Regions from separate parts of the Faecalibacterium sp. IP-3-29 genome, predicted to be linked through region 1. Evidence: predicted binding sites of a transcription regulator. Region 1 holds the regulator's gene; the other holds the start of a gene.
What was found. Region 1 encodes HrcA, which represses chaperone genes, less so after heat shock. Its sites were predicted from a motif close to TGTTAGCACTCNNNNNNNNNGAGTGCTAACA; they were not measured.
Positions count from the first base shown of each region.

Region 2: the regulator HrcA is predicted to act here: its motif matches at 1,961-1,991, upstream of MTP40_RS05460 (Hsp20/alpha crystallin family protein).

Region 1 covers NZ_CP094471.1:2,848,004-2,852,214, reverse strand. The annotation lists gene MTP40_RS13705 (Fic family protein) at 1-779, shown strand, start outside; gene MTP40_RS13700 (stage V sporulation T C-terminal domain-containing protein) at 887-1,429, shown strand; gene hrcA (heat-inducible transcriptional repressor HrcA) at 1,615-2,688, shown strand; gene grpE (nucleotide exchange factor GrpE) at 2,685-3,314, shown strand; gene dnaK (molecular chaperone DnaK) at 3,417-4,211, shown strand, end outside.
Region 2 covers NZ_CP094471.1:1,135,984-1,140,194, forward strand. The annotation lists gene MTP40_RS05445 (ADP-ribosylglycohydrolase family protein) at 1-429, shown strand, start outside; gene MTP40_RS05450 (purine-nucleoside phosphorylase) at 595-1,422, shown strand; gene MTP40_RS05455 (hypothetical protein) at 1,433-1,909, shown strand; gene MTP40_RS05460 (Hsp20/alpha crystallin family protein) at 2,125-2,589, shown strand; gene MTP40_RS05465 (YitT family protein) at 2,840-3,697, shown strand; gene MTP40_RS05470 (alcohol dehydrogenase) at 3,761-4,211, shown strand, end outside.

The DNA of each region.
Region 1 (4,211 bases):
ATCGGAATGTTTTAAATCTCATCCACGAGAACTATGCCTATATTCCGGTAGAGCCGGGGTACATCCTGCAACTGCACCGTGATCTGCTGAAATATACGAATTTGACCTATCGAGGACATTTTAAGACTACACCCAATGAGATCGATATGACCCTTCCCAGCGGGGAACGCCATGTGCTGTTCCGCCCGCTGGAACCATACGAGACACCGGGTGCTGTGGAGGCACTTTGCTGCACTTATCAGGATGTGCTGCATAGAGAACTCGTTGATCCCCTGCTTTTGATCCCCTGTTTTATCTTGGATTTTCTCTGTATCCATCCTTTCAATGATGGTAACGGCAGAATGAGCCGGCTGCTGACCCTTTTGATGCTGTATCAGAATGGATATGTTGTGGGGCAGTACATCAGCATTGAAAAAGCAATTGCAGAGACTAAGGATGAGTACTATGCAGCACTGGCGCAGGCTGATCAGCACTGGCATGAGGAGGAAAATGACCCGACACCGTTCATCAAATATATGCTGGCGGTGATCTGCTCCTGTTATCAGGATTTTGAGCAGCGGGTCGATCTGGTTGGCGGGGGACAGAAGCGCGTGACGGCGTACGAACGAGTGCGCAGTTATGCGATGGAAAGGCTGGGAGCCTTTACAAAACAGGAGGCCGCAGAGGCCTGCCCGGGCTTTGGTACAAGCTCGATTGAAAGCGCGCTGAAAAAACTGACAGAGGAGGGCGTTCTGGAGAGGATCGGCGCGGGTAGAAAGACGCAGTATGTGCGCAGGTAAGGCTCCGGCCGGAGCTGAATGAATAATTCCCTTCCTGTTTCCACAGAATAACCATACTTCACAGAAATCTGGAAGCAAAACCGGAACATGGAAAGGAAGGGAACCTTATGAAAGCAACCGGCATCGTGCGCCGCATCGATGAGCTGGGGCGGGTGGTCATCCCCAAGGAGATCCGCCGCACCCAGCGCATCCGCAGGGGAGACCCGCTGGAGATCTTCACAACAGGGGACGGCGAGGTCATCTTCAAAAAGTATTCGCCCATGGGGGAACTGAGCGGGGTAACGGCCCAGTATGTGGATGTGCTGAGCAAGTGCTTTGCCCTGACGGCCTTTGTCTCAGACCGGGACCGCATTCTGGCGGCATCCGGTGCGGGCAGGCGGGATCTGGCAGACCGCAGCGTGAGCCAGCCGCTGGAAAAGCTGATGGACAGCCGCAAGCCCTACCAGAGCGATGGCAGCCCCGAAAAGGCATTGCTGCCCTGTGAGGGCTCACCCCGGGCGCTGCTGTGCGCTGTGCCCATCATTGCGGCGGGGGATGTCACCGGCAGTGTGGGCCTGCTTACGGAGGACCGCACTGCCCAGCCCGATGCCGCCCAGCTCAAGGCGGTGAACGTGGCGGCGGCATTTCTGGCAAAGCAGATGGAGGAATGATCTATTATATAGGAGAGCCGCCGCAGGGCGGCTCTTTTTTTGTGCGGCCTTTATGACAGAATTATGAATCTTTCAAAACTTTTCTGAGAAGCTATTGACAGCGCCGCAAAATTGGATATAATGGTCTTAGCACTCAGGAAGAAGGAGTGCTAAAGAACAAAAAGCGAACGAAGGAGGCAGGCGCTATGACGATGGATGCACGCAAACAGCGTGTCTTGCAGGCGATCGTTGCGCTGTATGGCCTCGAGGGCGAGCCCGTGGGCAGCAGTGTGCTGGCAAACTACTTTGATATGGCAGTTTCCAGTGCCACGCTGCGCAACGAGATGGCCGCGCTGACCAAGCTGGGTCTGCTGGAGCAGCCCCACACCAGCGCAGGCCGTGTCCCCAGTGCCAAGGGCTACCGTTATTATCTGGATCATCTTCTCACCGATGACCAGCCGCTGGACCGTGTGACCCGCGCCCGTGTGGACGCGGTGTTCGCAAGCCTTGACCATGAGCCGGAAAAGCTGGCACAGGGTGCCGCCAAGGCGCTGGCCGCCATCAGCGGCTGCACAGCCGCCGTCAGCACCCCCTGTGCTGAGGATCTCTGCATCGCCCACTACGAGGTGGTGCAGGTGGGCCGCAGCGCCGCAGCGGTGCTGGCTGTGACCACTGCCGGTTATGTCCGCACCCGTGTGGCGCGGGTCCGCACCGGTCTTTCCCGGGAAAATGCAGCGGCGCTTGCCGCCCTGCTCAACCGGAACCTGACCTTTGTGGCTCCTGTTGATCTGTCGCCCCGGCTCCTTGCAGAGCTGTGCAGTCAGATCAGCCCGGAGCTGGTGCCGGTGATCAGCGCCGCCGCCGCCATCCTGCAGGATTCCACCCAGCCCCATGTGTATCTGGGTGGTGAGCAGTACCTGCTGGACTGGCCCCAGCTGGACGGCAAGGTGGGCAGCATCCTGAGCCTGCTGAACGACGAAGAGCAGGCCGCCGCCCTCATTGCACCCCCGGCAGAGCAGAGCGAAAGCATCCTGCTGGGCGAGGATCTGGAACCTCAGATTCCTGGCCTGTGCATCGTGAGTGACCGGTATCTGGTGGGCGGAGGCCTCTGGGGCTCCGTGGCCCTCATCGGCCCCACCCGGATGCCCTTCCAGAAGCTGATGCCGCTGCTCCACACCTTTGCCGACCAGCTTGGCGAAGGAATGAGCGGCAAACGAAAAGATACCCCGCAGGCAGCCGCACCCCGGCGGACTGTGATCTATAAGGAGGACCTGGAATGAGCGAAGAAACAAAAAAGACCCCGCAGGCAGAAGAACCTGCCGTGGAGCCCAACACCGCCGAGCAGGCCGCCCCGGAAACTGCACCTGAGCAGGCAGCGGCTCCCGAGACGAACGCTGAAGCGGCAGACCCCAAGAAAAAGGATGGCTTCTTCAACAAGAAGGCCCGGGAGCTGGAGGCCGTGAAGGCAAAGCTGGACGCGGCTGAGAAGAATGCCAATCAGGCCAAGGATCAGCTGCTGCGGATGGCCGCCGAGTATGAGAACTACCGCAAGCGCTCCACCCGTGAGGCTGACCAGAAGTTCAACGACGGCGTGTCCTTTGCCGTGAACCAGATCATCCCCATTCTGGATACGCTGGAGATGGCGGCCAACGCCCCCACCACCGACGAGAACTACAAGAAGGGCGTGACCATGACACTGGACAAAGCCGCCAAGGCGCTGAGTGTCCTCCATGTGGAGGAGATCGAGGCGCTGGGCAAGCCCTTTGACCCCAACTTTATGAATGCCGTGCAGCAGATCCCCGCCCCCGATGGGCAGGAGAGCGGCACCGTGATCACGGTCTACCAGAAGGGCTACAAGCTGGGCGATAAGATCGTCCGCCATGCCACCGTTGTTGTGGCAGAGTGATTTTGCAAGACCCCGCAAGGGTTTTCAAATATAACATCCGCTTGGTAACATTTGAGCATCATATAAACAAAAAACGTTCTGAATTTGAGAGGAGCTTTCATTATGAGTAAGATCATTGGTATCGACCTTGGTACTACCAACAGCTGCGTGGCTGTTATGGAGGGCGGCGAGCCCGTTGTTATCGCAAACTCTGAGGGTGCACGCACCACCCCGTCTGTTGTCGGCTTCACCAAGACCGGCGACCGTCTGGTGGGTCAGGTCGCAAAGCGCCAGGCCATCACCAACCCTGAGAACACGGTGGCTTCCATCAAGCGTTATATGGGCACCGACCACAAGGTGACCCTGAACGGCAAGGAGTACACTCCCCAGCAGGTCAGCGCTATGATCCTGCAGAAGCTGAAGGCAGATGCTGAGGCTTATCTGGGCGAGACTGTCACCGATGCAGTCATCACCGTTCCTGCATACTTCAACGACAGCCAGCGTCAGGCAACCAAGGACGCAGGCACCATTGCCGGCCTGAACGTCAAGCGTATCATCAACGAGCCCACTGCCGCATCTCTGGCATACGGCATCGATAAGGAAGAGGACCAGAAGATCATGGTCTACGACCTGGGCGGCGGCACCTTCGATGTCTCCATCATCGAGATGGGCGACGGCGTGACCGAGGTTCTGGCCACCAACGGTGATACCCACCTGGGCGGCGATGACTTCGACCAGCGCATCATCGACTGGATGGCAGATGCGTTCCAGAACGAGAACGGCATCGACCTGCGCAAGGATAAGATGGCCGCACAGCGCCTGAAGGAAGCTGCTGAGAAGGCAAAGATCGAGCTGTCCAGCGCAATGAGCAGCCAGATCAACCTGCCCTTCATCACTGCTGACGCTACCGGCCCCAAG
Region 2 (4,211 bases), 1.3 Mb from region 1:
ACCGCTGCGGTGGCAGTTGGTCTGATTGACGGAAAGGGTCTGCCGGAGAGAACATTTTGTGCAGTGCAGCATGAAATGCGGTTCTGGGGCCGTGAATATCCCCATGCCGGTTACGGCGGGATGTTCCGCGGTTATGACCTGAACCGTACCTGCGATGAAATTCGGCCGACCTATCATCATGTGGAGACCTGTCAGGAAACTGTGCCGGAAGCAATCATTGCTTTTCTGGAAAGCGTCAGTTTTGAGGATGCACTTCGCAATGCGGTCTCTCTGGGCGGCGACAGCGACACCCTTGCCTGTATCACCGGCGGCATTGCCGAAGCTTTTTACGGGATGCCGCAGGAACTGCGGGACGAGACTTTGAAACGTCTGCCGGAGGATATCCGGGAAGCATATGAGCTGTTTCGGTGGAACATCGGCCAGAGATAAGACATTCGGAGAACCAAGGAGCAGATACAACACACTCGTGATGTGAAGTATCTGCTCCTTGGTTTTTAATAAGACTCGATGGAGGGTGTCTTGCATCGGCCTGAAAAATCCGATATACTGAACCCAGAGAGTATATCGAATTTTTTGGGAAAAGGAGAGAACGGTATGGAACATCTTTATGAAAAGGTACTGGAAAGTGCGGAATATATCAAGACACACACGAAAAAGCGCCCGAAGATCGCGGTGGTGCTGGGCTCCGGCCTTGGCAAGCTGACCGCGGACTTTACGGATACGGAAGAACTGTCCTACAAGGATATCCCCAACTTCCCGGTATCCACGGTGGCAGGACACAAAGGCGCATTGTTGGCTGGCAAGCTGGGGGACACGGAAGTCTACGCCATGGAAGGCCGCTTCCATTTCTATGAGGGCTACTCCATGAAGGAAGTCTGCTACCCGTTCTATGTGTTCAAGCTGCTGGGCGTGGAAAAGGTGGTGTTGACCAACGCCTGCGGCGGCATCAACCGGGAGTTTGCGCCGGGCACCCTGATGCTCCTCACCGACTTCATCAACATGATGGGCACGAACCCCCTCATCGGCCCCAACGACGAGCGCTTCGGCCCCCGCTTCCCGGACATGACCGAACCTTACAGTCTGGAACTGCGGAACCTTGCCAAGCAGACCGCCGATGAACTGGGCATTGCCTACAAGGAGGGCGTTTACATGGGCTTTATGGGCCCTTGCTATGAAACGGCGGCTGAAATTCGCGCCTTTGCGGGGATGGGAGCCGATGCCGTGGGCATGAGCACCGTGCCGGAAACCATGGTCTGCAACTACATGGGCATGAAGGTACTGGCCGTCAGCTGCATCACTAACATGGCCACCGGCATCCAGACGGTCAAGCATAGCCACGCCCGCGTGCTGGAGATCGCAAATCAGGCAGGCGATACCCTGTGCCGTTGGCTGGGCGCGGTGATCCAGAAGGTGGAAGGATAAGGAGATTCGGATGAGAGAAAACATCGTTTTTGATTATTTGCTGGCAAATGCCTGGGGTTTGCCGCTTTGCCGTGTGTCCGTGTCAGAAGATGGCTTCGTTCAATGTCAGGAGAACAGAGAAAATACACAAGGACTGCAACTGGAAAAGGCAGAAGTGGATAAAATCAAATCAATCGTTTCAGAACATACGCATATATTGGATTATGACAGTAAAGAACTTGAGTCGCCAGATGTGTTTGATGGAGTTATGAATTTTTTTGATTTTGAGGCATCTGATGGACGAAAAGTGAACTTGATGGCTTTTAATATTGGCGAAGTGAAAACCCCTGGCATGAGCTTTTCAAAAGGTCTCCTGGAGAAAGGAGAACCGGACGAAATCGTCGTTCCGGTAAAAGCAATGGAGGTAGTAAAGACATTCGAGGAAATCGCTGCTACTCTGGTGGCGAATGGAGTGGATGCCAAATGCTTAAGGCTAACATATGCCTGAAAAACGCCTAAGATTACATGAAAGATTATCAGAAAATTATCTTTCTGTGAATTTTAGCACTCTACACTTGACACTGCTAACAAATGGTGCTATAACAGTGGCGTGCTCAGGAGGAAGGGCAAAAGGAGAGCCGCAAGGCTCCCTGGAAAGCCCTTCTGAATGGACGCTTCAGATTTTTTGCCCCGACCCGAACGCCGGGATTGGAGGAATGATTTATGCTTATGCCGACTGTTTTCCATGAAAACCTGTTCGATGATTTCTTCGATCCGTTCTGGAATGACGCTGCACTGGAACGTATGATGAACCGTGAGGCGCGTGATACCTTTGGTAAGCGCGGTGCAAACATGATGAAGACCGATGTCAAACAGACGGACAACGGCTACGAAGTAGCGGTTGATCTGCCGGGCTGCAAGAAGGAAGACGTTCAGATGGATCTGAACGACGGCTACCTGACCATTCAGGCAGTGCGCAGCCACAGCAATGACGAAAAGGATCAGAAGGGTCGCTATCTGCGGCGCGAGACCTTCTCCGGCACCTGTGCACGCAGTTTCTACGTGGGCGATGTGAAGAAGGAAGACATCCATGCAAAGTTCGAGGATGGCGTCCTGCATGTTGAGCTGCCTGCTCCTCAGCAGACGAAGGCTTTGCCTGAGAACCCGAATCTGATTGAAATCGAGTAAAACGCCGGTCGTGTGCGCCAAGTCACACACGCACATAAGATGCCCCCGGAGAGCCGCAACAAGCTCTCCGGGGGCATTTTTGTTTCGCTATCTTTTCCGCAAGGGAAAAACATGGTATACTGAGAACAGCAACTCGGAATTTATGGAGGTACTTCACTATGGAATACAAACGCTTTGGCGGTAAGCTCCTTGTCCGCATCGACAAAGATGAGAAATTCGGTGAAACAAATTTGATTTTAGGGGGACAAAGATGAGTGATGTAAAAGGAAAGACCGGCGCAGTCCTGAGGGAGACGGCAGTCCTGACCGGGGCGGTGGCGATCATTGCGGCGGGCGTTTTCTTTTTTCTGGTGCCGAGCCATACATCCGTCAGCAGCATTTCCGGCCTTGGCATCGTGCTGTCCAATTTTGTGCCGCTGCCCTTGTCGGTCATTACGATGATCCTGAACGTCGTGCTTCTCATCATCGGGTTCTTTACCTGCGGCAGAGAATTTGGCGCAAAGACCGTATACACCAGTGTGCTGCTGCCGGTGTTTCTGGGGCTGTTTGAAAAGCTGTTCCCGGAGTTCGGCTCGATGACCGGCAGTCAGGAGCTGGACGTGCTGTGCTATATTCTGGTGGTCAGCATCGGGCTGAGTATTTTGTTCAATCGCAATGCATCCTCCGGCGGGCTGGATATCGTGGCAAAGATCATGAACAAGTACCTGCACATGGAATTGGGAAAAGCCATGTCTCTGTCGGGAATGTGTGTGGCGCTTTCCGCGGCCCTGGTCTACGATAAAAAGACCGTGGTGCTGAGTATCCTCGGTACTTACTTCAACGGCATCGTGCTGGACCATTTCATCTTTGATAACAGCATCAAACGCCGCGTCTGCATCATCACCGAAAAAGAGGAGGCGCTGCGTCAGTTCATCCTCCATGACCTGCACAGCGGTGCGACCATGTACGAGGCCATCGGTGCATACAATCTGGAAAAGCACAACGAGATCATTACCATCGTGGACAAGAGCGAATATCAGAAGCTGATGAACTTTATCAACCGGGAAGACCCCAAGGCTTTTGTTACCGTTTACAATGTGTCCAGCATGCAGTATCAGCCCAAGATCTAATCGGCGGAGAGCTGCGTGGTATACTCAAGTCCGGAAATATCAAAGCGCATGGAGGTAAAAAGCATGCTGACCTATACCTATGTTTCAGAGGGGACGTTTGCCCTGATGGAAAAACCAAAGCCGGTGCTGCAGCACGAGCGGGACGCCATTGTAAAGGTGACCCTTGCCAGTATCTGCTCCAGCGATCTGCACATCAAGCACGGCAGCGTGCCACGGGCGGTGCCCGGCATCACGGTAGGGCACGAGATGGTGGGCATCGTAGAAGAAGTGGGCAGTGCGGTGACCAATGTGAAACCCGGCGACCGGGTGACGGTGAACGTGGAGACCTTCTGCGGAGAGTGCTTTTTCTGCAAAAAAGGCTTTGTGAACAACTGCACCGATCAAAACGGCGGCTGGGCGCTGGGCTGCCGCATCGACGGCGGGCAGGCCGAGTATGTCCGGGTGCCCTTTGCGGATCAGGGACTGAACAAGATCCCGGACGGCGTTACCGATCGGCAGGCGCTGCTGGTGGGCG